Regions from separate parts of the Paludibacterium sp. B53371 genome, predicted to be linked through region 2. Evidence: predicted binding sites of a transcription regulator. Region 2 holds the regulator's gene; the other holds the start of a gene.
The links. The regulator FliA, encoded in region 2, starts transcription of late flagellar genes. The targets are predictions, from matches to a motif close to GCTAAAGNTNNNNNNNNNNCNGCCGATAAT.
Positions count from the first base shown of each region.

Region 1: a site for FliA is predicted at 2,847-2,876, ahead of JNO51_RS02240 (flagellin). Genes of this name have one in related genera too.

Region 1 covers NZ_CP069163.1:455,127-471,055, reverse strand. Annotated here, with positions in the region: gene JNO51_RS02250 (flagellin) at 1-606, opposite strand, end outside; gene JNO51_RS02245 (flagellin) at 866-1,711, opposite strand; gene JNO51_RS02240 (flagellin) at 1,908-2,753, opposite strand; gene JNO51_RS02235 (B12-binding domain-containing radical SAM protein) at 3,121-4,410, shown strand; gene JNO51_RS02230 (glycosyltransferase) at 4,422-5,687, shown strand; gene JNO51_RS02225 (radical SAM/SPASM domain-containing protein) at 5,760-7,052, opposite strand; gene JNO51_RS02220 (NUDIX domain-containing protein) at 7,081-7,461, opposite strand; gene JNO51_RS02215 (NAD(P)-dependent oxidoreductase) at 7,508-8,365, opposite strand; gene JNO51_RS02210 (transketolase family protein) at 8,583-9,503, opposite strand; gene JNO51_RS02205 (transketolase) at 9,496-10,344, opposite strand; gene JNO51_RS02200 (aminoglycoside phosphotransferase family protein) at 10,325-11,332, opposite strand; gene JNO51_RS02195 (hypothetical protein) at 11,332-11,994, opposite strand; gene JNO51_RS02190 (glycosyltransferase) at 11,991-15,929, opposite strand, start outside.
Region 2 covers NZ_CP069163.1:2,559,221-2,575,149, reverse strand. Annotated here, with positions in the region: gene JNO51_RS12300 (phasin family protein) at 1-174, shown strand, start outside; gene JNO51_RS12295 (6-phosphogluconate dehydrogenase) at 237-986, opposite strand; gene ppa (inorganic diphosphatase) at 1,110-1,637, opposite strand; gene coq7 (2-polyprenyl-3-methyl-6-methoxy-1,4-benzoquinone monooxygenase) at 1,788-2,408, shown strand; gene JNO51_RS12280 (LysR family transcriptional regulator) at 2,380-3,315, opposite strand; gene JNO51_RS12275 (alanine/ornithine racemase family PLP-dependent enzyme) at 3,369-4,445, opposite strand; tRNA gene JNO51_RS12270 (tRNA-Glu) at 4,593-4,667, opposite strand; tRNA gene JNO51_RS12265 (tRNA-Arg) at 4,675-4,751, opposite strand; tRNA gene JNO51_RS12260 (tRNA-Glu) at 4,757-4,831, opposite strand; tRNA gene JNO51_RS12255 (tRNA-Arg) at 4,842-4,918, opposite strand; gene JNO51_RS12250 (exonuclease domain-containing protein) at 5,062-6,456, shown strand; gene JNO51_RS12245 (flagellar motor protein) at 6,505-7,254, opposite strand; gene JNO51_RS12240 (RNA polymerase sigma factor FliA) at 7,314-8,072, opposite strand; gene JNO51_RS12235 (flagellar synthesis regulator FleN) at 8,072-8,944, opposite strand; gene flhF (flagellar biosynthesis protein FlhF) at 8,941-10,353, opposite strand; gene flhA (flagellar biosynthesis protein FlhA) at 10,360-12,444, opposite strand; gene flhB (flagellar biosynthesis protein FlhB) at 12,451-13,617, opposite strand; gene JNO51_RS12215 (thymidylate synthase) at 13,793-14,587, shown strand; gene JNO51_RS12210 (dihydrofolate reductase) at 14,584-15,078, shown strand; gene JNO51_RS12205 (GntR family transcriptional regulator) at 15,136-15,810, opposite strand.

The DNA of each region.
Region 1 (15,929 bases), 1.5 Mb from region 2:
GTTGATGTCGGCATCCAGCGCCGACAACACCGCCGAAGCCTTGGCCGTGGTGGTGATATCGATGGTCCCCGTCGCCGTCAGCGAGGTCGCGTAGCTGTTGATACCGGAAGTCAGATCCAGACCGCTGGCCACCACCTGGTTGGAAGCCACGCCGGAAGCACCGATCTGGAAAGTAATGGAGTTACCACCCGACAGCAGCATGGTGCCGTTGAAGTTGGTGGTTTGCACGATACGCGAGATTTCCTGCGTCAGCTGGTCGACCTGCTTTTGCAGCTGCGAGCGGTTGGTATCGGAAATCGTACCGTTGGCGGCCTGCACGGCAATCTGGCGAATGGTCTGCAGGTTGTTCTGGATCTGGCCCAGTGCACCTTCGGCGGTTTGCGCCAGGGAGATACCGTCACTTGCGTTGCGAATACCCTGCTCGTTACCGTTGATCTGTGTCGTCATGGACTGCGACACAGCCATGCCGGCAGGATCATCCGCCGCGCTGTTGATGCGCAGACCGGACGACAGCCGCTGGAGCGACGTTTTCAGGGATTCAGTTGATCCGGAAAGATTACGCTGGGCATTCAGCGATGCAATGTTGGTATTGACATAAATTGCCATTATTGTTCTCCATCGAGTCGAGGATAACTCGGCGGACTTTGCCAGCGATGTCCCAGCGCACCCGATGCGCGCCCGTCAAATTTGACGGCCCCTTTCAGCAATATGCCTTCAGGATAGGCTAGTCAGTCCCCGTACCGCCTCTCATGGTGAACAATACGCGTAGAAAACACCAAACGCAAGCTTTGCGATAAAAACAACGAGTTACCACGACATGTTGACATGCCGTGGTAACCATTTTTACATCACTTGTCAGTCAAACTTAGCCCTTCAGCAGGGTCAGGGCAGCCTGCGGCACCTGGTTGGCCTGACTCAGAATCGCAGTACCAGCCTGTTGCAGAATCTGGTTCTGCGTCAGGTTCGCGGTTTCAGCCGCGAAGTCAGTGTCCACGATACGGCTGCGCGAATCGGACAAGTTCTGTACATAGTTCTGCATGTTGGCCACCACCGCCTGGAAGCGGTTCTGGATGGCACCAAGCTGCGAACGGTCGTTCGATACGGTGTTGATGTCCGTATCCAGCGCCGACAGCACGGCAGAAGCCTTGGCAGAGGTGGTGATATCGATCGTGCCGGTTGCCGTCAGCGAGGTCGCGTAGCTCGACACGCCCGAGGTCAGGTCCAGACCGCTGGCCACCACCTGGTTGGTGGCCACGCCGGAGGCACCCACCTGGAAGGTAATGTTGGCACCACCGGACAGCAGCACCGTGCCGTTGAAGTTGGTGGTTTGCACGATACGCGAGATTTCCTGCGTCAGCTGGTCGACCTGCTTTTGCAGCTGCGAACGGTTGGTATCGGAAATCGTACCGTTGGCGGCCTGCACAGCAATCTGACGGATGGTCTGCAGGTTGTTCTGGATCTGGCCCAGCGCACCTTCAGCCGTCTGCGCCAGCGAGATACCGTCACTCGCGTTGCGGATACCCTGGTTGTTACCGTTGATCTGCAAGGTCATGGTTTGCGAAATCGCCATGCCGGCAGGATCATCAGCCGCACTATTGATACGCAGACCGGAGGACAGACGTTGCAGAGAGGTCTTCAGCGAGTCCGTCGACATGGACAAATTGCGCTGCGCATTCAGCGAGGCAATATTGGTATTTACATAGATAGCCATTTTTACTCTCCATCGAGTCAGTTAGCCGGCGGGAACTTCTCAGCGCCACTACCGAAGACGGGTCTTTGCTTCCGCCCATGACTTACTTATCGGCAGCCGATCGATAATCTTTAGTTTCAACACGCACTTTCTTGCAGATTCAATGAAAAAGCCCCGCCAGGGCGGGGCTTCAAGACCAAAGGTACGAAATAACCGCTTAGCCCTTCAGCAGGGTCAGGGCAGCCTGCGGCACCTGGTTGGCCTGGCTCAGAATCGCGGTACCGGCCTGTTGCAGAATCTGGTTCTGCGTCAGGTTCGCGGTTTCAGCCGCGAAGTCAGTGTCCACGATACGGCTGCGCGAATCGGACAAGTTCTGTACATAGTTCTGCATGTTGGCCACCACCGCCTGGAAGCGGTTCTGGATGGCACCCAGCTGCGAGCGGTCGTTCGATACGGTGTTGATGTCCGTATCCAGCGCCGACAGCACGGCAGAAGCCTTGGCAGAGGTGGTGATATCGATCGTACCGGTTGCCGTCAGCGAGGTTGCGTAGCTCGACACGCCCGAGGTCAGGTCCAGACCGCTGGCCACCACCTGGTTGGAGGCCACACCGGATGCCCCCACCTGGAAGGTAATGTTGGCACCACCGGACAACAGCACCGTGCCGTTGAAGTTGGTGGTTTGCACGATACGCGAGATTTCCTGCGTCAGCTGGTCGACCTGCTTTTGCAGCTGCGAACGGTTGGTATCGGAAATCGTACCGTTGGCGGCCTGCACCGCAATCTGACGGATGGTCTGCAGGTTGTTCTGGATCTGGCCCAGCGCACCTTCAGCCGTCTGCGCCAGCGAGATACCGTCACTCGCGTTGCGGATACCCTGGTTGTTACCGTTGATCTGCAAGGTCATGGTTTGCGAAATCGCCATGCCGGCAGGATCATCAGCCGCGCTATTGATGCGCAGACCAGAAGACAGACGTTGCAGAGAAGTTTTCAGCGAGTCTGTCGAATGGGACAAATTGCGCTGCGCATTGAGCGAGGCAATGTTGGTATTTACATAGATAGCCATGACAGGCCTCCATTCTCTTTCATATTAAGTCCGCCAAAGCGGACAGGCTTGCCCAGCCTTCATCCGCCACCATCTTGTCACTTACTCGTCTACTTCATCGACAGCAATCCGAAAACCTTTAGGGTTGTGATGATATTTTTTTTCATGGGATGAATTCATCGGCGAAAACCTTCAGCCAGAACCACAGCAACCGATATAAACAGACCAGTGAGGAAGCTATCCATTGCCTACTGCCTCTATGGCATGTAGATTTCACAGTTAAATTGCATAGACTCGCTGGAAGCCAATGAGCCGGAGCGTCAAGACAGCACGCCCGCCCAGACGCACTGTTTGCAGACCATGCATATTCATCGGGAGTCATCTGACCATGAACAGAGAAAAAATCATGCTGGTTGTCATGCCCTACGAGGGAGAAGTGCTCGACCGCGTGACCGCCAAGTTTTACAAGAACAAAGCTGTCAAATACATGCCTCTCGGCGTGCTGAGTCTGGCTGCCAACATTCCGGCAGACCGCTATGAAGTCAACGTGCTCGACGCCGCCAGCCTGGGCCTGTCTCTGGATGAGACGATTGAGCAGATCGAAACCTTTGCCCCTGACGTGCTCGGCCTGTCGGTCGTCACCTATCGCGCCTGGGCCATGACCGAGATCCTGCGGCGCACCAGTGCTCCCTGCAAGATCGTCGGCGGCCCGCACGCCACCAAGAACTACCGCTTCATTCAAGAGCAAGGCGCCCATGCGGTGTTCGTCGATGACGCGGAAGTCATCTTTCCGGAATGGCTGGACTCCGGTCGTCCGCCCGGCGTTTACTTTGGCGGGCAAGTGGACCTGAACGCCATCCCCCTGCCGGCGCGGCACCTGATGGATATCGAGACTTACCGTATCGAGGCCAATGAAGACCTGCTGTTCAATGTCGGCTCGCTGCGCCTGCCGATGTTCAGCTCCAAAGGATGCCCCTACGCTTGTACGTACTGCGACGTGCAGCAGAAGACCTTCAACATGAAGTCTGCCGAGCGCTGCGTGGAAGAATTCAAGCAACTGATCGATCTCGGGGCGACCTCGATCCACATTCTCGACGATGCCTTCAACGTCAACCGCGCCCGCGTCAGCGAGATCTCCCGCGCCCTGATCAATGAAAACATCACCATTGACTGGAGTGCGCGCGGTACGGTCGAAGTCCGGGAAGATGTGATTGCCGATCTGGCCGACGCGGGTTGTCGCCGCCTGCATGTCGGCATCGAGAGTCTCGATGACGGGATTCTGGCCACGTTCAAGAAGTCCTGCCGGTACAAGCACATCGAACAGTTCTGCAAGCTGTGCAGCAAGTACGGCATCGACATCCTGGGCTACTTCATCATGGGGGCTCCGGGCGAAACCCAGGAGTATCGCAACTCCCTGCCCAGCCGCATCCGCGACCTCGGCATCAAGCTGCCCTACTTCAACCTGCTGTCTCCGCTGGCAGAAACGCCGTACTACGATCAATTGCTGAAGGAAGGCAAATTCGATCGCGATGTCTGGACGGACTTTTGCCGCAACCCGGTACGCGACTTCATCATCCCCGAAGTTCGTACTCATGAAGATGAAGAAGAACTGCGCCTGATCATTGATCGCTATGTGGAGTACTTCAAGCGCAATGACATGTCGGTTTTTGTCAGCTAAGGACCTGCCTCATGGCAATCAGCAAAGTGGTGCTATTGCACAGCTTCAGCACCCACCCTTATATGGCCGGCATGCTGCGCTCGCTGGCCAGCGCCTTTTCATGCGAGGGCGTGGAAACCCTCGCCGTCGACTCTGACCTTGACGATGAAGCGATCTATAAGGAGCTGTCGACGCTCAAGCCGGATTTCATCTTTGAAATCAACCGCACCAAAAACCAGAGCCGTGCGGCCATCCCCGAGGAAATACCGCACGTCGCCTGGATTCAGGACGGCTGGCGCGAGCGTCGCCCCCATGAGCGCAAGCAACTGCACTATACCGACCCCAACTTCGGCGGCAGCCTGCTGACCTACACCCTGATCCAGCCGGACTACTTCGGCTTCAGCCATCATCTGCTCGAAGGGGTCTGGGGCCGACTGCATACCGGCATTGACCCGAACATGCACTATCCGCGGCCGGAGATCACGCCGGTGCCGAATACGGCGGCTATCTGCGGCTACATCCCGCTGCCCCTGCACGCCACCAACCCGGCGGTCATGCGTCATGCCCTGGGCTGGAACAATGGCAAGAAACTGTGCGTCGACCGAGTTGCCGACTTCTTGCTGACCAAGGCCAAGGTCAGTGTCTGCAAGCACTCCTTCAGCGACATGCACGATCTGATCGCCAGCCAGTTCCGCGACTACCTGCAGATCGACATTTCCGGCGCCCAGCTCGCCACCAGCATGGACCAGACCGCCGTGCTGCATACGCTCGATACCGAAATGCCGCGCATCAACGATCGCCTGGCCATTGGCGACATGGCCGTTGCCGCCGGTCTCGATCTGGCGATTTATGGCTCGTCACAATGGCTTTACTGGCCAAAATTTGTCCCTTACTACCGCCGCAATCTGCGCTGGCAGCAGGAACTTGCCCAGGTCTACCGCGAAACCCAGGTCAATATGCACAACGGCTGCTTCGGCATGCACTCCCGGGTACTGGAGGGAATGGGCTGTGGGGCCCCGATGTTTGTCTGCACCGGGCGCTTCGATGATACCGAGCACGATATCAAGCGACATTTCCAGCCTGGCGAACACTACATTCCCTTCACCATTGAAGAAGGCGTCGAGACCTTGCGCCACTGGTGCGCACAGCCGGCCAGGCTGCGCGAGATCGGCATGAATGCGGCAGAAGAGGCTCATGCCCGTCATACCTGGCGACATCGTGTACAGGAAGTCCTCAGCGATATCAGCAGCCTGCAGGACGCGCCCACCGCCAGGAGCGACGAAACCATCACCGCCTGAGGTCCTGCTTCTTCAGGTCAGCCAAAGAAAAACGGCGCGGAGAAATCCGCGCCGTTCATTTTGGCTGCCGCCTCAGACAAAGTTCTTGTGCGGCGGCGGGTTGTTCAGATCGAAGCCGCCCGAGTACTTCTGCACAATCCCGCTGTTGACGTTGCCCTCCTTGGCATCCCACAGGAAGTTGTTGCAGGAGTGGGTACGGCAATTGGCATAGCAATCCTTGTGGACGTCAATCTCATTCTTGACCTTGTCGATGACCTTCCAGTAATGATCGGACTCGACGATTTCACGGAAGGTCTGCTTGGTCAGATCACCGAGCAGATAATCCTGCTGATACTTGCCGTCAAAGAACATACCGCAGGTGTACACCTTGCCGGTGCCTTCGGTATACAGCAGGAACGGCGCGCCCAGGCACTGGTCATAATCGCGCTTGCCACCGTTGGTGATCTTGTCCCACTTCACGACCACGCGATAATCCCCCGTGCCATAGCCCTCGGCCTCCAGCAGCAGGGGTGCGTACTTCTCGTAATCATCCAGACGCTCATAGAAACCAAGGTCGTTTTCCACCGTGTCGCTGCAATGCTTGACCTGGAAGTAGTCAACGCCCAGCTCCTGGCCCAGCTTGGCCAGCGGCACCACTTCACCGATGTCCTTCGGGGTCAGCACCATCTGCAGGCCGATATCCAGCTGCAGGTTATGCTTGCGTTTGTACTCCACACAGAAGCGGATCTTTTCGATCACGGTATCGAACATCTTGCTGGCATGGATCCGGCGATACGACTCATCGGAGGCCGCGCTGATATTGAATCGCAGCCAGGACAGGTGCTCCAGCGCCGCCTGACCATCACGACCGGTATCAAACAGTACCCCGTTGGTCCCCGCCGACATATCGATGCCCGACTCCTTGCCCACCACCACGGCCTCATAGAAGTGCGGGTTGAGCGTCGGCTCGGCTTCGCCAATCAGGGCGATCGAACGCACGCCCATGTCGCCGGCACTGCGCAGATAATTGTCGATCAGCGAATGGCGATCAATATACTTCTTGGCGCTTTCCTTGTAGAAATTGCCTTGCGTGACGCCATAGCAGTAATGGCACTTGATGTTGCAACCCTTGGACAGGCCCGAGTCGATATGGATAGGCGCAAAAATCTCGCCATTTTTCCAGGCCTTGAAACGGTCAAGATGCCAGAGCATCTTGTTGCCATCCATCAGGTATTTATCCTGGGAGGAAATGTGCTTGCCCTGGGCATTCAGCGTGGACGGCATATTCCGCTTGAGCTGGGACAGGTCAACAACCTGATCCGGCATATTCTGATTGCGGCGGAAAAACCGCGAATGAGAACTTTCTTCCTTGATGATATCGTCCATTTCACGCTCCATGTCCAACAGTTCAAAATCACCCTGCAAAAGGGAAACCCAGCAACGTCTGGACATCCCTGGGATACAGCCCCTTCGGCGGATTTTCTGGATCTACCCAAATGGCTGCCGCACCCTCAAAAACCGGGTAATGATCGTTATGTAACTCGGCACTGAAAAAATAAGCCAGTTCTTTGTGGTCAGGTTCGACTGCCGCGACCCGCGCGGCATGAAACGCAATGTCGACACAAAACCCCAGTTCCTCCTGCATCTCCCGCAAGGCCGCCGCATGCGGCGTCTCGCCATGGCGAATGCCGCCGCCGAAGAAGCCGACACAAGACGGCATGATCGGTGCATCATCGGTGCGCAGCTGCATCAGAAAGCCATGCCGGCGATGCCAGAGAATCAGCAGCGACGACACCAGGTCACAGTCCCCGCTGTGTCTGTCCACCGGACAGTGGATCAACTCAGCCGCGTTCTGCATCACGCGCCTCCAGATAGGCCTGCAGTGCCTCGCGCCAGGGCCGCAATACCGGACCGCGCCGCGACACCAGCGGGGTTCTCAGATTCTTGCGCCCGACAAAGGGGAAATCCCGGTACGAAGCCGGCAACACCGTCACGGCCGGCGCCACATGCGCCATGACCGCCTGCATCACCTCATACAGCGAAGCACGTCCCTGATTCGACAGGTGATAGACGCCGTAGCGGGCTTCCTGCAGCAACAGGGCATACACCGCATCGGCCACATCCAGGCTGTAGCAAGGCGAGCAGAGAATGTCCTGCGAAGCCCGAATGGTCGTTTGGCCATTCGCCACCAGACTCAACATTTTCTCAACAAACTGATTCTGTTTATGACTCGGGCCAAACAGAATCGAAATACGGGCAATATAATATTTAAGAGCAGTATTTTGAACCAGACAATCGCCACCCCATTTTGTCATGCCATAGACATTTACCGGATTGGCTGAATCTGATTCATCGTATTCGGTTTTTTCCTCATCACCATTAAATACGGCATCCGTACTAAAGTGCAGCAAAGTCGCCTGATATTCATTGGCCATTTTGGCCAGGGCATACGGAAACAGGGTATTGACGGCATAGGCGGCCTGCGGATTCTGCTCGCAGGGATCAATTCCCAGATAACCCACCGTATTGATGATCGCCCAGGGACGGTATTGTTCGATGAAGGGTCGCAGTGTCTCCGGTCTGGCCGCATCGAAATCACGGGAAGCCAGACCGACCAGCGCGATATCCGCCGGACAGCGCTGTTGCAGCGCCAAGCCCATTTTCCCGGAATGCCCCAGCAGTAGAACCGTTTTCTTCATATCCCATCCTGTTTTCATGCCGCGATAAAAACCATGATTACGAAAGGACTATTTAACGACGCCAGACAAATCGAAAAATAACCGGGAAAGGGTTTTCTGGCATTATCGCAGCAGTAAGACATCTTTCGTCAAGCCACAGAAAAACTTAAGTCGGCACCAGAAAAAAATCCGGCAAAACCCTATATATACCAGGGTTTTGCCGTCCTTCGGCTGGCCTTCAATTCAGGGCCATTTGCACGGTTTGCACGATCCCGGCGGCGGTCAATCCCTCTGCCTGCAGATGATTGGCCTGGCTGCCATACTGATGCCGAAATGCAACGGGCAAGCCCAGACGCCGGATCACCGGCATGGGGCGCGGCAGGTCCGCCAGGGTCTCCAGCACAGCCGTGCCCAGGCCTCCGTCACGCAGATGCTCTTCGACCGTCACCACCAGCCGGGCCTTTTCGGTCATCTGCGTCAGCAAGGCCACATCCATCGGCACCACAGTCGGCAAGGACAGTACCGCACAATCCACCCCAGACGCGCGCAAGCCGTTCGCCGCTTCCAGCGCGGCATGCACCATGATGCCGGTCGCCACCAGCAGCACCTCGCCCGGCTCGCCATAGGCACGACCGACACCGATATCGAAGCGGCCCAGCGGGTTAGCCACCACCGGATCCTTGCCCTTGGCCAGGCGAATATACATCGGCCCCGGCCACTGCAGCGTGGACGGCATGAAGCTGCGCATGTCCTCGGCATCGGTCGGCACCACCACGGCCATCCCCGGCAAGGCGCGCATCAGGGCAATGTCTTCGATGGCGGTATGCGTCGGCCCCAGCGGGGCATACACCATGCCGCCGCCATTGGCGATCAGACGCACCGGCAACTGGTGCAGACACACGTCGACCGCCACCTGCTCCAGACAACGCCGGGTCAGGAAGGTCGCAATGGTATTCACATACGGGATATAACCGGCCATCGCCAGACCGGCGGCCATGCCGATCACATTCTGCTCGGAGATACCCTCGATGAAAAAACGGTCCGGATACGCCGCCTGCATTTTGGACAGGGTACCGGGACCAGGATCGGACCCGATGTACACGACACGCGGGTCCTGCTGGGCCAGCTCATAGACCATGTTCAGGCAGGTATTACGCATGCTCCCCTCCTCCCAGCGCGGTCTGGATCGCCGCCAGTTCAGCCTCGGTCAGGGCATTCTTGTGGTGCCAGTCCGGGTTGTTCTCCGCCTGGGGAATGCCCCGGCCCTTGATGGTGTGGCAAATCAGCACCGACGGTTTGCCGGCTTCAAACGGCAACTGCTGCAAGGTCTGGCGCAAGGCCACCACATCGTGGCCATCCACTTCGCGCACACCGAAGCCGAAGCTGCGCCACTTGTCGGCCAGCGGGGCCATGTCCTGCACCTCGCTGACCGGGCCATAGGACTGCAGCTTGTTGTGATCGACAATGGCCACCAGATTTTCCAGGCCATGCTTGCCGGCCGACATCGCGGCCTCCCAGACAGAGCCTTCATTCAGTTCACCATCCCCGGTCACGACGAACACACGCCAATCCTGCTTCTGCATGCGTGCCGCCAGAGCCAGACCCAGGCCGATCGACAGACCATGCCCCAGCGCCCCGGTCGAGGCCTCGACACCAGGCAGACTGCCAAATTCCGGATGGCCGCCCAGGCGGCTATCGTATTGGCAGAAAGTCTGCAGCTCTTCACGCGGAAAGAATCCCTTGTCGGCCAGAATCGCATACCAGGCCAGGCAGCCATGCCCCTTGCTGAGGATGCAGCGATCGCGCAGCGGCCAGCCCGGCTCGTCGGGCCTGACACGCAAAATATCGTCGTAAAGCACACGCATGACCTCGACCAGCGACAGCGCCGGACCGGGATGGCCACGCTTGGCGGCCACCATGGCCGATACCACCAGCTGACGCAAAGCCAGCGAGCGCGCATCCAGCGCGGCCACACTGAGCTCAGAAGGATGGGCAGTCATCAATCACCTCCTGCAATTGCACGAAGAACCCCCGGGCCAGCTCAAGCTGCTGTGCACCGGCCTCGGCCAGGGAGCGCTGCTCGCCCGCCAGCACGCGGCGTTGCCAGATCTCGGGGATAAACACATTCAGAATAATCAGACACCACAGGCTGCCGCACAGCCCGAGCATGGCTGGCAGCCTGGCGGCAAACAGCGGGTCGCGCGGCGCAAACTGCTGCAGCGCCCGGGTCAGTGCCATGCGGCGCATGGCGGGCGACAGGGCAGAACCGGGATGCAAGACCAGATCACAGCTGAATTTCACTGCGTCATCCCAGCCAAAATATTCAAAATCAAGAAAACACAGACGGCCATCGCGGCGGCGCAGCAGATTGTGCCGGCCAAAATCCGACGGCGACAGGCACAGGGCGGACGCCGGCAGCGGTGCCGCCAGCGCACAGCCATGCTGCGCCAGCAGCGCGGCATACGGCGCCAGCAGGCCCTGCTGGAAGGGCTGCAGCGTATTCAGGGCAAAATCGCGCAGCGCCTCATGCTGCGACAGCACAGGCTGAAGACGTTGCCAGCGCTGCGCGAACTGCCTTTGCGGCGCGGCGAAATCCAGGCTGGCGTGCGAGGCCGCCGGCAAGTCCTGCGCATCCGGCGCCAGACGCAATCGGTCCAGCGCGGCCACCAGGGAGAACATCTGCTCGAGATCCGCAGCCGCCAGTGCCTCCGGGCGCACCCCCTCAATCCATTCGTAGATGGCGATCCGCCGCGCCGGATCACAGGCAATGGCCTGTGGCGTCAGCGTGACACCATGCCGGAACAGGAAACGCAACGCACCGAATTCCGCGCCGAGGCGATCACGGTCATCCGGCGGATAATGCTTCAGCACATAACGCTGCCCGGCCACCGCCAGCAGAAACAGCTGGTTATTGCCGCCCCCCGGCATAGGCTCACAGGACTGCACGGGCATCCCGAGCAGGCCCTCGGCCAGGTCTTTCATCGTCATCACGTTGCAGCAGGCCATAGCACGTCACTCAGCGTGGCCCAGGAAGGCAGGGCCGTCAGCGGCGGATGCTGCCGGTTGCCGGGCGCAAACCACAGCGCACGGCAATCTGGCGGAAAGGCGCCGTCCAGCAAGACCTCGGGCAGATCATCAATGAACACCCGGCAGCCCTGACGGGCAATGGCCGCCAACTTCTCGCCCCGCTCGTCGTGAAACGAGACATCCCCCGCGACAAAGCCCAGCCCATCGGGGGCAAAGAAGCCTCGCTGCAGCATCCAGTCCATGGCCGCCTGGCGCAAATCCACCTGCTCGGGATCAAAATGACCATAGCGGGACTTGTGGCTGATGATGCGCAGTACGGCGCCCTCTTGCCTGGCCCGTTGCACGAACTGATCAAAGCCGGGGAACACGCTGGCCAGACCGATTTCCCGGCCATAGACCAACCCCTGCAAACGCATCCAGGCCTGCTCGCCGGCCTGTTCGCGCACCCGCTGCCTGACTTGCGCCTTGTCGAGACCGCTGGCCTCGTCCAGCAGTCCCATGGCACAAGCCACGCGGGCAAAGGCCTGATCATAGCAGGCAATGGTATTGTCGAAATCGATGCCGATGATCAGCGGGCCGGACGCAGCCTGGGCCACGTCCGCTACCGCAGCCTGCCGTTTCATCGGGTAAACGCCTGCACCCACTCGTCGAGGTGGTCTTCCAGCAGATAATGCCGACCCACCCACTCACGCAGGGCATCCCCTTCGCGATAAGCGGCATCCAGATCATGCACCCGCTCACGGATGGCATCGGTCCAGGCTTCCACCGTGTTCGGCACACGCTTCACCGGCGCCTGGTTGGTCTGGTACGGATAGATATCGGTACACACCACCGGCCAGCCCATGGCACCGTACTCCAGCAGACGCAGATTACTCTTGCTCTCGTTGAAGGCATTCACCTCCAGCGGGGCAATCGCCAGGTCCAGATTCAGACTGGCCATGGTGCCCGGATAATCCTTGAAGGCCACCCAGTTGCGCTTGACCTTGATGAGATCCTCCAGCTCCTTGGGCCACATGCCCATGAAGACCCAATCCACTTCATCCGCCGTGGCCCGCACCACTTCCTGAATAATCTCCAGGTCACCCTGATGCTGCTGCGCGCCGACCCAACCTACACGCGGCTTCGGTCCGACGCTGCGCTTCGAGCGCAGATTCCACCACATTTCCTTGTTCAGTCGGTTCGGCACCAGGCGCACATCGCCGATCAGGTCGCGGCAGGCTTCGGCCAGTGGTTCGGTCGAGACAATGGCACGGTCAACCAGCGCCAGGCACTCGCGCATGCGACGGCGCGCATCGCGGAAGTTGGCTTTGATGTGCTTGTAGAGCGAGCTCTTTTCCGGCAGATCCGTCAGCAAGTCGTCGATCGTCACGATGCGCAGCTTTTCCGGGAAGAACTCACGATAGAAGCGCGAGGTTTCCAGATGCATGTCGTTGAAGCCGTTTTGCGACACCAGCACATCCGGATTCATGCGCTCGATTTCCAGCGGCTTGGGCATCAGGTTACGGTTCTGCTCCATGCGGATGCAGCAAACCTGAGCCTTGCCGGCCACCGCCAGCGCACGCAGCGGTTGCACCACACGATACTCGCCACTGCCGCCGGCAATGGCGGCAGCCAGAATGCGTGGCCGCTCGGTGAACTCAGGATCCCAGGTATAGGGAATGCCATGCTCGATGGTCAGCGGGGTGTTGCGCAGGGTCAGGTTGCGGTTGTAGGCCCGGTCATTGGCCAGTTCCTTCATCCAGTGCTCGAACATATACATGTGTTCGCGCTTGCTGCGCTCGGCAAAGCGGCCCTGCTCGATCGGATCGGCCAGACGGGCATTGACGCTCATGCCATGGTGATGCACCAGGATGGCATAAGGCGTCCACAACAGCTTGTAACCGGCGCGGCTGATCCGCAGCCCGAACTCGATATCATTGAACAGTACGCTGAGTTCTTCATTGAACCCGCCGACCTCCTGGTACACATCACGGCGCACCAGCAGGCAGGCGCCGGTCAGGCCGGAGAGACTCATGTCGCACTGGTTACGGTTCATGTAGCCAGGATCATCCAGCTTGCAGTCCATGCCGTAGTGATTGCCGATCGCCAGCATGATCTGGCCATTGCCCAGCACGATCCCGCCATGCTGAACCATGCCGGTTTCCGGATACACCAGTTTGGCGCCGACAGCCCCGACTTCCGAGTGCTGCGCATGCATCAGCAGGCGCTCCAGCCACTCGGGCTGAACGATTTCAATATCGTTGTTCAGCAACAGGACATAGTCGCCACGAGCGGCACCGGCCCCGAGGTTGCACTGCGCCGAGAAGTTGAACGGTGCATCGTAAGACACCACCCGTACGCGATCCGGATACTCCGCCACCACACGTTCGTAGTAATCCAGTACATCCGGGTCCTGACTCTGGTTGTCCACCACCAGCACTTCGAAGTGCTGGTAGGCGGTCTTGGCGAACAGACTTTCCAGGCAGGGCTGCAGGAATTCCAGCTTGTCGCGGTTCGGGATCACGATCGACACCAGCGGCTGACCCTCTACCGGGTACTCGACCTTGAAGATGCCGGGACGGGCACCGTCCAGCACCTGCCCCGGGCGGCCGAGGCGTGCCAGATGCTGCTCGATCGCCACCCGCTGTGCGGTCCACTCCAGCACACCTTCTTCGACCTGCGGCAGGTGGAACATCGGGAAGGCAATGTGGCCGATCGACGACTCGCCGTACTGTTGCGACATCCGCAGCAACAGCTCGTAGCTTTCCTTGCCCGGGAAGGCGGCAAAGCCGCCGACATTCATCACGGCCTGCTGATTGAAGACGCAGGCAGCACCGATGTAGTCCCAGGACAGCAGGTACTCCAGATTGAAGTCAGGCTTGAACTGCGGATCGGAGAAGCTGCCCGGCAGCAGCAACTGGTCATGGTCGGTATAGACGGCGGCCAGATGATCCTTGCCCTGGACATAATCGCCCAGACGCAGCAGGCACTCCGGCGACAGCTCGGTGCCCGGCGGCACCAGTGCCAGCCAGTCGCCCGGCAGGTCGGTCACAATGGCATTCAGCCCGGCCACCACCTGCTCGTCGTTCTCCAGCGATTCGACCTCCAGCCAGCCCAGCAGATCGGTGCTGTTGAAAATCGGATCCGGGGCCGGGAAATCGGCCACCACGATCAGCCGCCAGGTCTGATACATCTGTTGCTGCAGAGACTGGATGGTGCCACCCAGCGCCTCCAGATTGGCCTGCGCCACCTTCATCACCAGGGTGATCAGCGGTTTGCGGTGCCACTTGGTCAGCATGCGTTCGGCCAGGATTTCCACGTCGACTTCGCGCAGGCCATGGGCGTCTTGCCACAGCAGGTATTCTGTCGACCCCGCCGAGGCACGGGCCGGATGATCCGCAGCCATGACGGCGGCACGGCCGACACGGATCAGGGCATTGCCCATGTCGTCATAACGTTCGTAAATCTTGCTGAACAGCGCCTTCAATCGTCCCGACTCACGGCCGGTCATGTGATCTTCGGCATCTTCGCGCTGCCGCACTTCGACCGTGGTCTGCTGCAAATGGATGAACTGAGTGGCACGAGACAGGCGAATCAGCAGATCCCAGTCCTCCAGCGCCGTCAGGGTTTCATCGAACACCCCGACCTGATCGAACCAGGCGCGGGCAAAGGCATAGATATTCACCGGCAGGTAGTTGGCCACCTGCAGACGAACCATGTCGTAATCTTCATGCACGAAGTAGCGGGAACGCTTCACCTCGCGGCGCACGCCCTTGTCGACCGACTCCGTCACCAGTTCAGCGCCGGTGTAGACCACGCACTCCGGATTGGCCACCAGACCATCGCGCAGCACCTGCAGGTGATTCGGCTGCATCAGGTCATCGTCATCCAGGAAGCAGACAAATTGGCCACGGGCCAGCTTGATGGCGGTATTTCGTGCTGCAGACAGGCCGCGATTAGGTTGACGGACATAGGTGATACGCGGATCACGGCCAGCCCATTCGACGGTGTTTTCCATCATGTCACCGCCATCATTGACCACCAGCACCTCAAAGTCCTGGCAAGTCTGCGCCAGAATGCTGGCCACGGCATCCTGCAGCATGCGCGGGCGCTTGTAAGCGGCAACAATCACCGAGAAGAACGGTCCGTCCTGCACCGCGATCTGGCTCTGGCGCGTCGACTTGTTCAGCACGGCACGCAAGGCCGGCGAGACCACGGTGAGCGGATCCATCTTGATCAGCGTATTGAAGCGCTGGCGGAAATACTCGAAGCGCTCGTGAATATACTGATCCATCTCCTGGCTCGGCGGATTGGCGTGCTCGACATAGAACAGGTATTTGCCATACAGCAGGGTGAAAATATTACCCAGCTGACCGCTCAGACGCGGCAGATTGGTTTCGACCAGATAGCGGTCCAGCAACAGCATGTGCTCGACAATCGCCATCCCGCTGGCGGCATAGGTATCCACACTGGACGCCTGCTTGGCATGCTGGCGGAACACCGAAATCACTTCGTTGGTGAATACCCCGCGCACATTGCGCAGGCTCAGATCCAGCATCATGTCCCAGTCGGTGGCGCG
Region 2 (15,929 bases):
AAGACGCTGGTCAACCAGTCCAGCGCTGCGTTCGACAGCGTCTCCAAGACCGCCAAGAAGGTTGGTGCCGAGATCGCCGAAGCCAGCGTTCAGGCTGCGACCAACTCGGCCAAGGCTGCTTCTGCTGCCGTGGCTCGCAATACCAAGAAGCCGGCTGCCTCTGCCGGTGCCTGATCGTCCGCCTGCCGGATAAAAAAACCGCCTTCGGGCGGTTTTTTGTTGTCTGGAACCAGGGTTCAGCCGGCGCCCGGCATCAGTCTGGTGAAAATGGCCTGTTGTGCCTCGCGCTGGGAAAGTGCCAGCACGATCAGTCGTGCCAGGTTGGCGGAGAAGTGTTCCTGTTCGCGCGGCGGATGGCTGAAATGCGCCAATTGTTGCCAGGGGTCTTGCGATTCGGCACCGGTTTCGTCCGGGAATAGTGAGAGATAGTGCTGTGATAGTGCCAGCAGTTTGTCCGCCAGTTGCTGCTGCTGCAGGAAGAATGCCCCCCAGTCCGGGGTGTGCGGCAGCTGGCCGGGCTGTGACCAGCCGGCCTGGCAGGCCAGGGCACATGCCATGGACAGCGCATCGAAGACCTGGGCGGCGAAGCGGGCGCTGGCAGCCGGTCCGGCCGGCAGCCAGGCACCGGCCTGAGGCGCGAGCGCATCCAGCAGTGGCGTCAGTGCATCGCGAGTATCCGGGTCGGTACCGACAAACAGCGCAAAGCCGAACGGTACGCCCAGTGCCTGCCATTGCCCCGCCAGCTCGGCATAGCCCAGACCGGCTTCGCTGCAGTGCGCGGCCATGCGATGGCGTGCCTCGATACTGCCCGGGCCGGTGTCGATCAGCACACTATCCGCCAGCAGTCCGGGGCCTGCCTGCGCCCCGGCAAGGTGGGTGAACGGGTGCTCGCTTTGATGTGCCATGGATACGGCGAAGCCACGGGCTTGCAGTCGGCGGGCGAACCACTGATCATGTTCGGCATTCCCCAGAACGGTGATTTTCACGGTGCACTCACAGGGACAGGGTAGAAGGGGGGCTCGTCCTCCAGCGTAGCAGATAATTGTTCCCCGGGTAGCCGGGGATAAAAAAAACCGGCCAGGGGCCGGTTTCTTTTGCGACGGGGCGGATCAGCCCTTGTAGTTGGCAACGCCGTTCTTGAGTTCGGCGGTGGCATCGTCCAGCGTGCCCCAGCCCTGAACCTTGACCCACTTGCCCTTTTCCAGATCCTTGTAGTGCTCGAAGAAATGCACCATCTGGTTGCGCAGCAGTTCCGGCAGGTCTTCCAGCTTCTGTACGGCCTTGTACATCGGGCACAGCTTCTCGACCGGAACGGCCACGACCTTGGCGTCGATGCCGGATTCATCTTCCATCTTGATCAGGCCCAGGGCGCGACAGCGCACGACCACGCCCGGCGGCAGCGGGAACGGGGTCACGACCAGCACGTCGACCGGGTCGCCATCACCGGACAGGGTGTTCGGTACAAAGCCATAGTTGGCCGGGTAGAACATCGAGGTACCCATGAAGCGGTCGACAAAGATGGCGCCGGAATCCTTGTCCAGTTCGTATTTGATCGGTGCGCCATTGGCGGAGATTTCGATCACGACATTGAAATCGTTCGGCATGTCCTTGCCGGCGGGGATGTGCTTCAGGTCCATCGTCTTCAATCCTTTAGTATTCAACGTTGCTCACGGAAACGATCCCCAGATTATAACCAAGCTTTTCCCTGCTGGGCGAAGCATGCGGCCAAAAACTGCGATCCGCTGAGGTATACTTCGCACATTGTTGCCGGAAAGGACTGACTCCACATGTTCGACAAGCTGATTACCGAATTCGATCAGGGATTGCGTACCCTGTTTGCGCCTGCCCGCAGCGTGCGTCCCCATCCGGATGCCTGCGTGGAGGAGGTCGAGTTGTCGGCGGAGGAAAAGCGCCATGCGCTCGGGCTGATGCGCGTCAATCACTGTGGCGAGATCTGCGCCCAGGCGCTGTATCAGGGCCAGGCGCTGACGGCACGTGACCCGGCTGCGCGGCAGGCCTTGCGCCAGGCCGCGCAGGAAGAAGAAGAACATCTGGCCTGGACCGCGCAGCGTGTCCAGGAGCTCGGCGGCCGGGTCAGTCTGTTCAATCCGCTGTGGTATGGCGGTTCGCTGGCCATCGGCGTGGTGGCCGGTGTGCTGGGGGACAAATGGAATCTCGGTTTTCTCGAGGAAACCGAGCATCAGGTGACGGCCCATCTGGAAGGGCATCTGGCCCAGTTGCCGCCACAGGATGGCAAGAGTCGCGCCATTGTGGCGCAGATGCGGGATGATGAGCGCCGTCATGCCGAGATGGCGCATGATTTCGGTGCGGCACGCCTGCCTTTGCCCGTCCGTCAGGCCATGAAACTCAGCTCGAAGGTCATGACCTCGCTGAGCTATCGCTTCTGAATCCGTGTCCCTCTGCGGCTTGCTGGCTTGCCAGGATTTCGGCGATCAGTAGTTCGCTGGCCTGCGAGTGCGCGGCAAAGCGTGCCTGCAGCAGATGAAATTCGGCCACATAGTCCAGCTCCGGGGTGGGCAGGCGTTTCAGAATGCCGCGCGCCACCCAGTCCTGCGCGTAGTGATCAGGCAGATAGCCGATGAAGGCTTGCGACAGCAGCAGGTGCAGCGTGCCTTCCATATGGGTTGATGCCGCCTGGGCCTGCAAGCCCATGCTCTGGCACAGCGGCGTGACCGGATGGGATTTGCCGCGTCCCGCGATGGGAAAGGCCAGAATGTCGCGTGCACAGGGCTTCTCCAGCCCGAATACCGGATGGCCTGCCGCGGCGTACAATTGCTGGGTTTCGCTGAACAGGGGCTGGTAACTCAGCCCGGGCAGATGCTTTTCACTCGAGGCCACCCCGATATCCAGTTCGCCCTGCAGCAGCAGGGTTTCGATGCGGGTGGCGTCACAGACTTCCAGGGTCAGCGTGACCTTGGGGCATTGCTGGCAGAAGCGGCGCAAGGCGTCGTGCAGCTTGCAGCCCGGGTGCGTGGCGATGTTGTCCGACAGGCCGATGCGGACATGACCGAACGCCACCCGGCGCATTTCGCCCACTTCCTCTTCATAGTGTTCAATGCGCTTGAGCAGATCCAGCGTCGCCTCATAGACCTGCTGTCCCTCGGTCGTCAGCTGAAACCCCTTGCGTCCGCGCAGGCACAGGGTCAGGCCGAGGCGGGTTTCCAGATCGTTCATCTTGGTGCTGATCGCCGACTGGCTCAGACCGAGCTTGGGCTGGGCGGCCGAGAAGCCGCCACAGTCGACGATGCAGACAAACAGACGCAGAAGCCGGATATCGAAATTGTCTAGGCGCATGATGCCGATCTTGGCCCGGGCGCGAGCCAGAATGAGGTCTTGATAAAGCGAATTTAGTGCAAGTATACCTTCTGGATGTCGTCAGAAGTCATGCACTGCAAAGTGCCGGCATAACTGAGCGAGAAGCCCACGCTGTCGCCCACCCGGTAAGGATGGCTGGCATCGCTGACGTCCAGGATCAGGTGGTCACTACTGCCGCCGATGATACGGATGCCGGGGTCCAGCGGGGTGATTTCGCTGAATGACACATCCTGCTTGCCCAGGGCACATAGTGCGCGCTGGCGGATGCCGCGATCTTCAAACACCGGCCTGTGGCCGAAGGCGTCCAGCGCGGTGCTGTTGAGCGGCACCGAGGGCTTGGCTCGGCACTCGATGATTTCGGCTTGCAGCCGCATGGCATCCTGCACCAGGCCGGGAATCGGCAGATCATTCAGGCCAATCCCCATCAGCAGGGAGGCGCCCAGCCGCAACTGATTGATGCCGGACGGCAGCGTGTGGTCCAGCAGCATGAAACTGGCCGCCGAGTTGCAGCCGGAAACGACCGGGCACTCGCACTGCAGTGTTTCGCGAATATGCTGTGCCAGACGAACCAGGCGTTGCTGGTTGTCGACCGACGGGGCGACCCCGCCGTAACAGGCCAGATTGGCGCCAATGCCCGCCAGGCGCAGCCCGGGCAGCTGGCAGGTCAGGCGTGCCAGCTGCAGGGTCTCTTCTTCGTCCCAGCACCCTTCACGCAGATCGCCCAGATCCTGCATGACGATCACCTGATGTTCGCGACGCAGACGGCAGGCGGCCTCGGACAGGGCCTGCAAGGTGACGGCTTCGCTGTTGAGCGAGATCTCGCTGTGCATCACCACCTCGTCGACCTGGTGCAGGGAGGGCAGCCGCAGCAGCAGGCGCGGCAGACCGCTGTCGGCCAGACGCTGCAGGTTGGACAGGCGCGAATCAGCCAGCAGGTCCACGCCGGATTCGCGCAATGCCCGCGCCACTTGGGGGGCTCCACGCATCAGCTTGACCACCGCGGCCAGCTGGATGCCGGCTTCGTGGCAGTGCTGCGCCATCAGGCGGGTGTTATGGCGGATTTTGTCCAGATCGACGCACAGGCAGGGCAGGGAGGTGTGGGGGCTCATGATGGTTTTCCGCTATGCAATGGCAGCAGGTTACGCCGGCCCCCCGGCGGGATAAATTTCGATTTGCGGACTGATACATCATGAAATAATGATGTATTGGCAGAAATGCAAAAAGCTTCTGCCGCAGCAGAAGCTTCTTGTTGAATCTGGCGTCCCCACGGGGAATCGAACCCCGGCCGCCGCCGTGAAAGGGCAGTGTTCTAACCGCTAAACTATAGGGACTGAATTGTGGCGCACCCGGAGCGATTCGAACGCCCGACCCTCTGGTTCGTAGCCAGATACTCTATCCAACTGAGCTACGGGTGCAAAACTGGCGTCCCCACGGGGAATCGAACCCCGGCCGCCGCCGTGAAAGGGCAGTGTTCTAACCGCTAAACTATAGGGACTAAGTCTTAGTGGCGCACCCGGAGCGATTCGAACGCCCGACCCTCTGGTTCGTAGCCAGATACTCTATCCAACTGAGCTACGGGTGCGCTGTAAGAGCAAAGAATTCTAGCGTGATGTAATATCCATGTCAACAAATATAGGATTTTTCTCGATACGGCAGTAAAATGAACCACTTGCGTGCACTGGCACGCGTTTTTTCTGCTGCAGGCCGTTATTTTCCGGAAGACCGATGCCATTTCCCCGCCCATTTGCCATTGTTGACCTCGAAACCACCGGGGGTCATTTGTCGCGTGACCGCATTACCGAGATCGGGATCATCCTGGTCGACGGGGAGCAGGTCGAGCGGTTTTCTTCGCTGGTGAATCCCGGTCAGCCGATTCCGGCTTTTATCCAGAACATGACCGGCATCAGCGATGCCATGGTGGCGCAGGCCCCGGACTTTGCCGATCTGGCGCAGGCCGTGCATCAGCGTCTGTCCGGCAGGCTGCTGATCGCGCATAACGTGCGTTTCGACTATGGCGTGCTGAAAAACGAGTTCAAGCGCCTCGGCATGCGCCTGCAGAATGAGACCCTGTGCACCGTCAAGCTGTCGCGCAAACTCTATCCCGGTCACTACAAGCATAATCTGGATGCCGTCATGGCGCGCCATGGCATTACGCTGCCCGAGCGGCATCGCGCCCTGGCTGATGCCGAGGCGGTTTTCCGCTTCTTGCAGGCCGCCAGTACCGAACAGGGGCGGGACTGTGTCCTGGCCGCGGCCGAAGCGCTGATGGCGCAGAGTGCCCCGCCGGCCGGCATGGATGCCGATACCTTCGATGCCTTGCCGGATGTTCCCGGCGTGTATTGCATTCATGACCGGCATGGCCTGCCACTGTATGTCGGGCAGGATGGCAATATCCGGCGTGGCGTACTGGCACATTACACCCCGGGCAATGGCAAGGTGCTGCAGCTGGGGGAGGAGGCTGGCCGTATTGAGTGGACGGAAACGCTGGGCGAGTTTGGCACGGCGCTGGAATATCTGCTGCAGCTCAAGACCCGCCGTCCGCGTCTGAACCCCAAGGGGCGCATGGCCAGCGAGGTGTGTACCCTGAGCCTGCAGGCGGCGGAAGACGGCTTTGTCCGCGCGGAGATCGTGTCCGGCGCGGCTTTGCTGCCGGACGGTCAGATGCGCCGCTACGGCTTGTTCCGCTCTGCGCGCGAAGCCCGAAAGGCACTGAAGGATCTGGCCGAATCCCAGGGCTTGTGTCAGTGGGTACTGGGAGTCGAGCGGGTCACCAGCCGCAAGGGCCAGCCCTGCGACGGTCGCGGCAAGGGGCGTTGTCAGGGCGCCTGTATTGGCCTTGAGGCTGCTTCAGCGCACAACGCCCGTCTGGTCAAGGCGCTGGAGCGTCTGACGCAGCGCGACTGGCCGCATGCCGGAGCCATTGCCATCGTCGAGCGCGATGAGGTCAGCGGCAAGGCACTTGAGCATCATTTCGATCACTGGTGTTATCTGGGCAGTCGCGAGGCGGGCAGGGGCGGGCCGCTGAGCGGACCGGTGCTGCTCGATCCGGATGTGGTGAAGCTGTTGACGGCATATTTCAGAAGCCCGGCTGCGGGGACGCATGTCGTGGCGCTGGCCTGATGCCGGTCCGGCCGCCGATCAGGTCGACGGCCAGTGCCCGGCAAGGATTTATTCGTGCATGGCGAGGAAGCCGCGCAGACGGGTTTCGATGATGCGCGGGTTTTCCCCGTTGGCGATGGCCACGATGCCTTCCACCACCAGCTCTTTCATCGCCACTTCTCCGGAGATGATGTTCTTCAGCTTGTTGCCGATCGGCAGGAACAGCAGGTTGGCCGAGCCGACCCCATAGACGGTGGCCACGAAGGCCACCGCAATCCCCGCGCCCAGCTTGGACGGGTCAGTCAGGTTTTCCATCACGTGGATCAGGCCGAGTACCGCACCCAGAATCCCCATGGTGGGGGAGTAGCCACCGGCCGACTCCCAGATCTTGGCCGCCTGGCGCCGGGCATGTTCGAACATGGTGATTTCCACTTCCATCACCCCGCGCAGGGTATCCGGCTCACCGCCGTCGACCAGCATCTGCAGGGCCTTGCGTGTAAACGGGTCGCGCTGCATGTTGACGAAGCCTTCCAGCGACAGCAAGCCGCCGCGGCGGGCGCTCTGGCTCCAGTTGATGATCTCGCGGATCATGCTTTCGTGATTGAATGCCGGGGGCGAGATGATCCAGCGCAGCATGCGCAGGCCTGTCATGAACTGCTTGGGAGTACTTTGCAGCATCACGGCACTGAGCGTGCCGCCGATGACGATCATGAAGGCCGTCAGTTGCAGCAGCGAGCCGACGCTGCCGCCCTCCATGGCCTGGCCGGCGATGATGGCGGTGAAACCGCCGATGATGGCGATAATGCTGATCTTGTCCACGAGCCTGATCCGATATTGTTAGTTTTGCTGACTGACCGTGATATTACTGTTATTTACCGTTAAATCCAGTCTTTCAACTTGCTGCGCAGGCGAACGATGGCCTGACTGTGCAACTGGCTGACCCGGGATTCCGATACCCCCAGCACGGCACCGATTTCCTTCAGGTTCAGCTCCTGCTCATAGTAGAGCGCCATCAACAGCTGATCGCGCTCCGGCAACAGGGTAATCGCCTCGATCAGCGACTGGCGGAAATTGACGTCCGACAGGGTCGCCAGCGGGTCGGGGCTGCTGCTGTCCACCAGCGTCGAGATGGCGCCGAGGGCATCCCCGTCCTCGTCGGTAAAGTCTTCGTAGTGCAGCAGGGACAAGCCCTTGCACTCGCCGAGCAGTTCCTGATAGTCAGCCAGCGACAGCGACATTTCCTCGGCGATTTCCGATTCGAGCGGGCTGCGTCCCAGCCGTTGCTCCAGCACGGAGACCGCTTCTTCAATCTGCTTGGCGTGACGCCGTGTCTGGCGTGGCATCCAGTCCTCGCGTCGCAGCTCATCCAGCATGGCGCCGCGTACCCGTTGACTGGCGAAGGTTTCGAATTGCACGCCCTGACCGGGATCAAACTGGCGGGCCGCATCGATCAGGCCGATGATGCCGACCTGAATCAGGTCATCCAGTTCGATGGAGGCCGGCAGGCGCGAGATCAGGATGCCGGCAATCTTCTTCACCATCGGGGCATACTGGGTGATGTCCAGGATCAGATCGCCACCATGTGCGCTGGGGTGATAGCCCGCCGCCACCTTAGACGGCATCGGGTTATTGCTCATCAGACGGCTCCCTCGCTTTCTGCCCAGTCACGCGATGCGGCGATTAGCATATCCATGTAACCAGTACCACTGTGTGTACTGTCTGTTGTATGCCATTGTGGCAGCACTGCAGCCAATTGGGCAAAGGCAATACTGGATTCGCTTTGCGGGAAGGCCTCGATGGAGGGGCGGTGCAGGGCGAGACTGCGGCGAATGGCACTGTCTTCCGGTACGAATCCGACCCAGCGCAAGGCGACGGTGAGAAACTCGCTGGCCACGGCAGACAGGCGGGTAAACAGCTCGCGGGCCTCTTCCAGATGACGGGCCCGATTGACCAGCACGTTGAAACAGGTACGGCCATATTGGCTGGCCAGGCGCTTGATGGTGGCGTAGGCCATGGTCAGCGACTCGGCCTGCGGGGTGAGAATCAGCACCAGATTGTCGGCCACGCATGCCGGTACCGGATCGATGGCCGGATTCGGCGCGTCGATCAGCAGCATCGAGGCATCGCGCTCCATGGCGGCAAACTCGCCGCCAAGGCGCAGCCAGAGCTGGGAAGAAAACAGGGCACGCTCTTCAGGCCGGGCATAGAGATTGACCAGGGTTACCCCCTGGCGCGAGCGCGCCGTCATTTCCTCCAGGCCTCCCATGCTGATGACCTGGGTTTCCAGCGTTGCGGTGGTCGGTACGCCGAGATGGCGGGCGATATGCTGCCCGCTACAGCAATCGATGATCACAGGCTGGCCGCCGGCAAAAGCGGCACCCACGGCCAGCTCGGTGACCAGGGTACTGGTACCGGTGCCTTCCGGACCGAGAAAGGCAAAGCTGGGTGCCCGCTGAGGCTGGGCGTTGAGGCGGCGCAGGCTGGCGGCCTGATCCTGTGGCAGATTCATAGCCAACCTGCCTGTGCGGCGTTGAGGATCTGCATTTCGTCATGCTGCATGGCGAAAGGCGAGTTGCTGTGGGGGGCCTTCAGCGCCCGATCGACCAGGAAGTTGCCGTGTGCGCTGTGCAGGTCTTCCGGAACCCGCTGTCCGTTGGTGACATAGCATACCTTGAGACGGTTGCGGATCACGATGTCCAGGCAGGCGCCCAGCGACACGCTCTCGTCGATCTTGGAGAGAATGCAGCCCGACAGGCCACCCTGGCCCTGATAGTTGCGTACGACATCTTCCAGCGTGTGGCCGTCGGCATTGGCGGCCATCACCAGCACCCGTTCCACCGGGCGGTCCATGGCGGCAAACATGCCGGTCTGTGCGGCGACCCGGGCATCGCGCTGTCCCATGCCGACGGTGTCGATGAAGATGATGTGGCGGGTGGCCAGATCGGCCAGCGTGAGCTGCAGATCGCCTTCGTTCTGGATCGAGAACACCGGAACGCCAAGAATCTTGCCATAGATGCGCAACTGATCCTGTGCGCCGATCCGGTAACTGTCGGTGGTGATCAGTGCGACGTGCTGCGGGCCGAACTTCATCGTGGCGCGCGCGGCCAGCTTGGCGACCGTGGTGGTCTTGCCGACGCCGGTCGGACCGACCAGAGCGAAAATGCCGCCACGATCCATGATCTCGCTGTCGGCATCAATGCAGCGCAGATTGTGCAGCAGGGCGGAGCGCGCCCATTTCAGCGCGGTTTCACCACTGTACTGAGCCGGCAGCTTCTCGATCAGCTGGCGGATCAGTGTCGAAGACAGGCCGGTGGCCAGCAACTGCTTGAACAACTCGATGCGGTTGGGGGCACGGCCCTCCAGATCGGACCAGGCGAAGCTGGCCAGCTGGCTTTGCAGCAGGCTGCGCAGCAGCTTGATTTCGTCGCCGATTTCCTTCAGGTCATTGGCCATGACTGCGGACTCTGCCGCGGCCTCGGCGCTCTGGGCTGGACGGGCGGCCGGCGGTGTGGCCCGCGGTGCGGGAGACGCTGGCGGCGGCGTCGGGGTGGCGAATGTCGGTGCGGGGGCGGCAGCCGGGCGCATCACGGCCGGCTCAGGGCTGACGGCACGCACTTCCGGGCGAGGCGGCGGCGGTGCCGTCATCGGTTCGACCGGCATGGCATAGGTGCGCGCCAGGGCCCGATTGACGGCGGTGCCATGCGTCGGGCTCGGTGCATTGCGTGGCGGGTGCTTGCTCGACGAGGTCGACAGCGTCGTGGCCAGATTGGCGACGTCGGCGTCCGCCACGGCCATGATTTCCACGCCACCGCCCTGTGTCGGGCGATTCGACAGGATCAGGGCATCGGCACCCAGTTCTTCACGAACTTGCCGGAGTGCGTCTCGTGTGGTTTTTCCGAAGTACTTTTTGACCACCATTATTGATTAGCCCTTGCTGCCCCCAATTACGGCAATTATACGAATTGATTTATTATCTGGTATCTCATTATGCGAAATTACTCGCAACTGTGGCAGGGGGCGACGTAAAAAACGTGCCAACAGCGGTCTGAGCGCCGGGGGCGTCAACAGCACCGGGTTGAAGCCCTGTACCTCTGCCTGTTCCGACTCCTGGGCCGCGCTGGCCAGCAGATTCTCTGCCAGCCCGGGCTCCAGCCCGCCTCCCGCCTTGGACTGCACCGCCTGCATCAGGACATTTTCCAGTGCCGGATCCAGTGTCAGCAACGGCAATTCGGTCTCGCCCGGGAACAGTTGCTGCACGATCACCCGTCCCAGTGCCGTCCGCACCGCCGCCGCCAGTTCGTCGATATCCTGTGTCACGGCAATATTGTCGGCCAGCGCTTCCACCACCGAACGCATGTCGCGGATGTGGATGCCGTCGATCAGCAGCTGCTGCAGAACCTTCTGCAGGGTGCCGATCGGTACCACCTTGGGCACCAGATCCTCCACCAGCTTGGGCGAGTCCTTGGCCAGATGATTGACCAGCGCCTGAACTTCCTCGCGGCCGAGCAGCTCGGCGGCATGGGTGTGCAGCAGATTCGAAATGTGGGTGGCGACCACCGTGCTGGTGTCGACCACGGTATAGCCCAGCGCCTGGGCCTCCTCGCGTTTGGCGCTGTCGATCCAGACCGCCGGCAGGCCGAAGGCCGGGTCGGTGGTGGCCAGGCCCTGCATTTCGCCCAGCACCTTACCCGGGTTGATGGCCAGCATCTGGTGGATGAAGGCCTCGCCGCGGCCGATTTCCACGCCTTTGAGCAGGATGCGGTAAGCGTTGGGCTTGATCTCCAGATTGTCGCGGATATGTACGGCCGGAACCAGGAAACCCAGCTCCTGGGCGATCTTCTTGCGTATGCCGCGAATGCGCCGCAGCAGCTCGCCATCCTGATTGCGGTCCACCAGCGGAATCAGCCGGTAACCGACCTCCAGCCCCAGCTGGTCGACATGCTGGACATCGTTCCAGCTGACTTCGGCCACCGGCTGCTCCCGCGCCACACGGCTGGCGGCTTCGGCACGCTGCTCGGCCTGCTGGGTCTGTACCTGACGCTTGCTCATCAGGCGAGACAAGCCGGCCAGCATGGCGGCGATCAGCAGGAAGGCCAGGTGCGGCATATTGGGAATCAGGCCGATCATGCCGATGACCCCGGCCGTAATGTTCAGCACCCGCGGGGTGGAGAACAACTGGCCAAGCAGCATTTCCGACAGATCCTTCTCCGTGCCGACGCGCGACACCACGATACCGGCGGCGGTCGAGATGATCAGGGCCGGAATCTGGGCGACCAGACCGTCACCGATGGTCAGCAGGGTATAGGTATTGGCCGCTTCGCCCGCGGCCAGGTCGTGCTGCACCACCCCGACGATCAGGCCGCCGATGATGTTGATCAGGATGATCATGATGCCGGCGGTGGCATCGCCGCGCACGAACTTGGAGGCACCATCCATGGCGCCGAAGAAATTGGCTTCCTCGGCAATGATGGCGCGGCGCTTGCGTGCTTCGTCTTCACCGATCAGGCCGGCATTCAGGTCGGCGTCGATGGCCATCTGCTTGCCGGGCATGGCGTCCAGGGTAAAGCGGGCACTCACTTCGGCAATCCGGCCAGCACCCTTGGTAATCACCACGAAGTTGATGATGGTGATGATGATGAACACCACGATACCAATGGCCACGTTGCCGCCGACCAGGAAGCGGGCAAACGATTCGATCACCTGGCCGGCGGCATCCGGACCGGTATGGCCATTGAGCAGAATGACCCGGGCCGAGGCGACGTTGAGCGACAGCCGCAACAGCGTGGTGACCAACAGGACGGCAGGGAAGGCCGAGAAGTCCAGCGGTTTGCGCACATTGATGCCGACGAGCAGCACGATGACCGAAACCGCGATGTTGAACGTGAAGAAGATGTCGAGCATCAACGGTGGCAGCGGCAGCACCATCATCGTCAGAATCAGGATGATGAGTACCGGCCCGGCCAGCGAGGCGTAGTTAAAACGTTTTAGTAAATCCAGGAAATTATCCATGCCTGATTATTCGCTCGCACCAGGCGCCGCATGATGGGCACGTTTGCTTTGCGGGTCAAGATCTTCGGGAACCTCGATCTTGTCCGGATAGGCCGGCGCCAGCCCGCCATTGATCTCGTAAAGACGCAGTTGATGCACGTAAGCCAGGACCTGAGCGGCGGCGGCATAGAGCCGGGTCGGAATTTCATCGCCCGGTTCGGTGTTGAAGTACAGGGCGCGGGCAAAGCTGGGTACACGCATGATGGCCACCCGGTTTTCCTTGGCCAGATCAATGATCTTTTCCGCCAGCAGCAGCGACCCCTTGGCCACCACCTGCGGGGCTCTCATTCCTTCTTCGTAAAGCAGAGCAACGGCATAGTGTGTCGGGTTGGTCAGAATCACATTGGCCTTGGGGACGGCCTGCATCATGCGGCGGCGAGCTGCCTCGCGCTGCATCTGTCGCTGCTTGCCCTTGACCTCGGCCGGCAGGTCCTGTTCCTTGAACTCGCGCTTGACCTCTTCCTTGGTCATGCGCAGCTTCTTGTTGTAGCTCCAGATCTGGTAGGGCACATCAATGGCCACCAGCAGCACCATCGCACCGGCGATGATGAGAAAGTTATGCAACATCATGCTGACCAGCTTGGCCAGTCCGGCCTCCAGCGGCATCTGGCCGATGCCGATAATCTCGCTCTTTTGCTTCCACAGGACATTGGTGGCCACCCCGCCGATCAGGATCGACTTGAGAATCGCCTTGAAGGCCTCGGTGAGCGAGTTCATCGACACCATGCGCATCAGGCCGGGCAGCGGGTTGAGCTTGTTGAACTTCGGCTCCAGTGCCTCGGTGGTGAAATTCCATCCGCCAACCAGCATCGGGGCGAACAGGGCGACCAGGAACAGCGCTGCCAGCATTGGCAGCATGGCCCAGATCGCACCGAAGATGGCCTCGCGAAAGTGCAGCATTATCGGGTCGGTGCCGTTGAGCGTGGCATGGTCGAAGGTGAACAGCCGGCGGAACAGCTCGCGCATGAAGGCGTACAGATGCCCGCCCTCGACCATCAGCATGGCAACGCCGGTCATGGTCAGGGCAAAGGTCGTCAGCTCGCGTGAACGCGGAATATTGCCTTGTCCACGCGCCTGTTCCAGCCGTTTACTGGTCGCTGGTTCTGTGCGTTCGAGGTCTGATTCTTCGGCCATCGTCTCGGTTCAAGGCAATCATGAGGATTTTCAACCGGATGTTAGCGTATTTAAGCTATTGGAAGCTACCTGAATAGCCTATGCGCAACCGCCTTCCCGCGACGCTTTCAGTTACAATCAGTGTCATTGCAACCTGTACGGCCTCCTGCCGCCGTGCCCGGACTTTCGAGAAAACATGAAACAGTATCTGGATTTGATGCAGCACGTACTGGCTCACGGTCAGGACAAGTCCGACCGGACCGGTACCGGCACCCGGTCAGTCTTCGGTTATCAGATGCGCTTTGACCTGGCGGAGGGCTTTCCGCTGGTGACCACCAAGAAGCTGCACCTGAAGTCGATCATTCATGAATTGCTGTGGTTCCTGTCCGGCGACACCAATATCCGCTATCTCAAGGAAAACGGGGTGTCGATCTGGGATGAATGGGCCGACGAACAGGGCAATCTGGGCCCGGTTTATGGCTATCAGTGGCGCAGCTGGCCTACCCCGGACGGGGGGGGCATCGATCAGATTGCCAATGTGGTGCGCATGATCCGCGAGACGCCGGATTCGCGCCGCCTGATTGTCTCTGCCTGGAACCCGGCGCTGGTCGACCAGATGGCGCTGCCTCCCTGCCATTCTCTGTTCCAGTTCTATGTGGCCGACGGCAAGCTGTCCTGCCAGCTGTACCAGCGTTCGGCCGACATCTTTCTCGGCGTGCCGTTCAATATTGCCAGTTATGCCCTGCTGACCATGATGGTGGCCCAGGTGTGTGGTCTGCAGCCGGGGGATTTCGTGCACACCCTGGGCGATGCCCACCTCTACAGCAATCATTTCGAGCAGGCGCGTGAACAGTTGTCGCGTACGCCACGGCCCTTGCCGACCATGCGTATCAATCCGGCGGTAACGGATCTGTTTGCCTTCCGCTTCGAGGATTTCACGCTGGAGGGCTATGATCCGCATCCCCACATCAAGGCGCCGGTGGCGGTATGAGCCAGCCGCAACTGACCATGGTGGCCGCGATGGCGGCGGGCCGCGTGATCGGCATCGAGAATCGCCTGCCCTGGCACCTGCCCGAGGATCTCCGGCATTTCAAGGCGCTGACCCTGGGCAAGCCGGTGATCATGGGACGCAAGACCTATGAGTCGATCGGTCGGCCACTGCCTGGGCGGCGCAATATCGTGGTGACCCGCCAGGCTGACTGGCAGGCGCAGGGCGTGGAAGTGGCACATGGCATCGAGCAGGCGCTTGCCCTGGCCGGTGCGGTGCCGGAAGTGTGTCTGATCGGCGGTGCCGAGCTTTATGCCCAGGCTTTACCCTGGGCGGATTGCCTGCAACTGACGGAGATTGAGCTGGAGATCAGCGGGGACGCCTGTTTTCCCGAGTTTCTGTCCCAGGGCTGGCGCGAGGTGCGACGCGAGCCGCAGGTCAGTGCCGATGGCCTGCATTTCGCCTTTGTCGAATACCGCAAATCATCGCGATAAAGCCAACAGCCCGACAGGTTGGCACCTGCCGGGCTGTTGATTGGCTGTTACAGCGTTTCAGCGTGCCACGCGGCCTTGCAGGGCTTCCGCCGAGGCCTGGGCCAGCTGGCTGTAGCTGGTGCCGAATTCGAACACCATGCGGTGCAGGCGGGTGACATCGCGCTCGATGATGATTTTCAGCAGGTCTTCCAGGAAGCGGTAAGTGCGTGCGATCTGAGTCTGACCGGCGCGCAGGATGGCAAACAGGCAGCGCTGGGTCAGCGGGAACAGGTCGTCCAGTGCATCCGTCAGATAGCGATTGTCGGCGTACTGATACATGGCGCGCAGGAAGTCCATGCCATGTTGATAGAAGCCCTGCAGGTCGCCCTTGCGCTGGCACTGATCCATCTGCGTCATCAGCTCGAAGAAGCCCGCCAGATCGTCGTTTTTCCAGTTTTGCGCCAGGTTGCAGACGACGCGGTCGAACAGCAACAGCCACAGCTCGAAGAAATCCTTCACGTCGCGTGCGGTGATGCTGGCCACGACGGCGCCACGGCGCGGGTAGATTTCCACCAGATGTCGCCGCTGCAAAATCAGCAGCGCTTCACGTACCGAACCCCGGCTGACTTCCAGCTCGGCGGCGATGCGTAATTCCTGAATGCGTTCACTGGGTTTCATTTCCCCCAGGATGATGCGTTGTTCCAGATACTGTGCAATTTGTTCGGTCAGGGAATCATTGGCCTTGAATGACATGTGCGGCTCCTGCATGAGCGGGTACGTCCTGTGATGCGAAATATTTATAGTATATGAAATAAAATTATATTGTTTGGCTGTCAAACAATGGGCATTGATTCTACTCGCATCAAACCCCA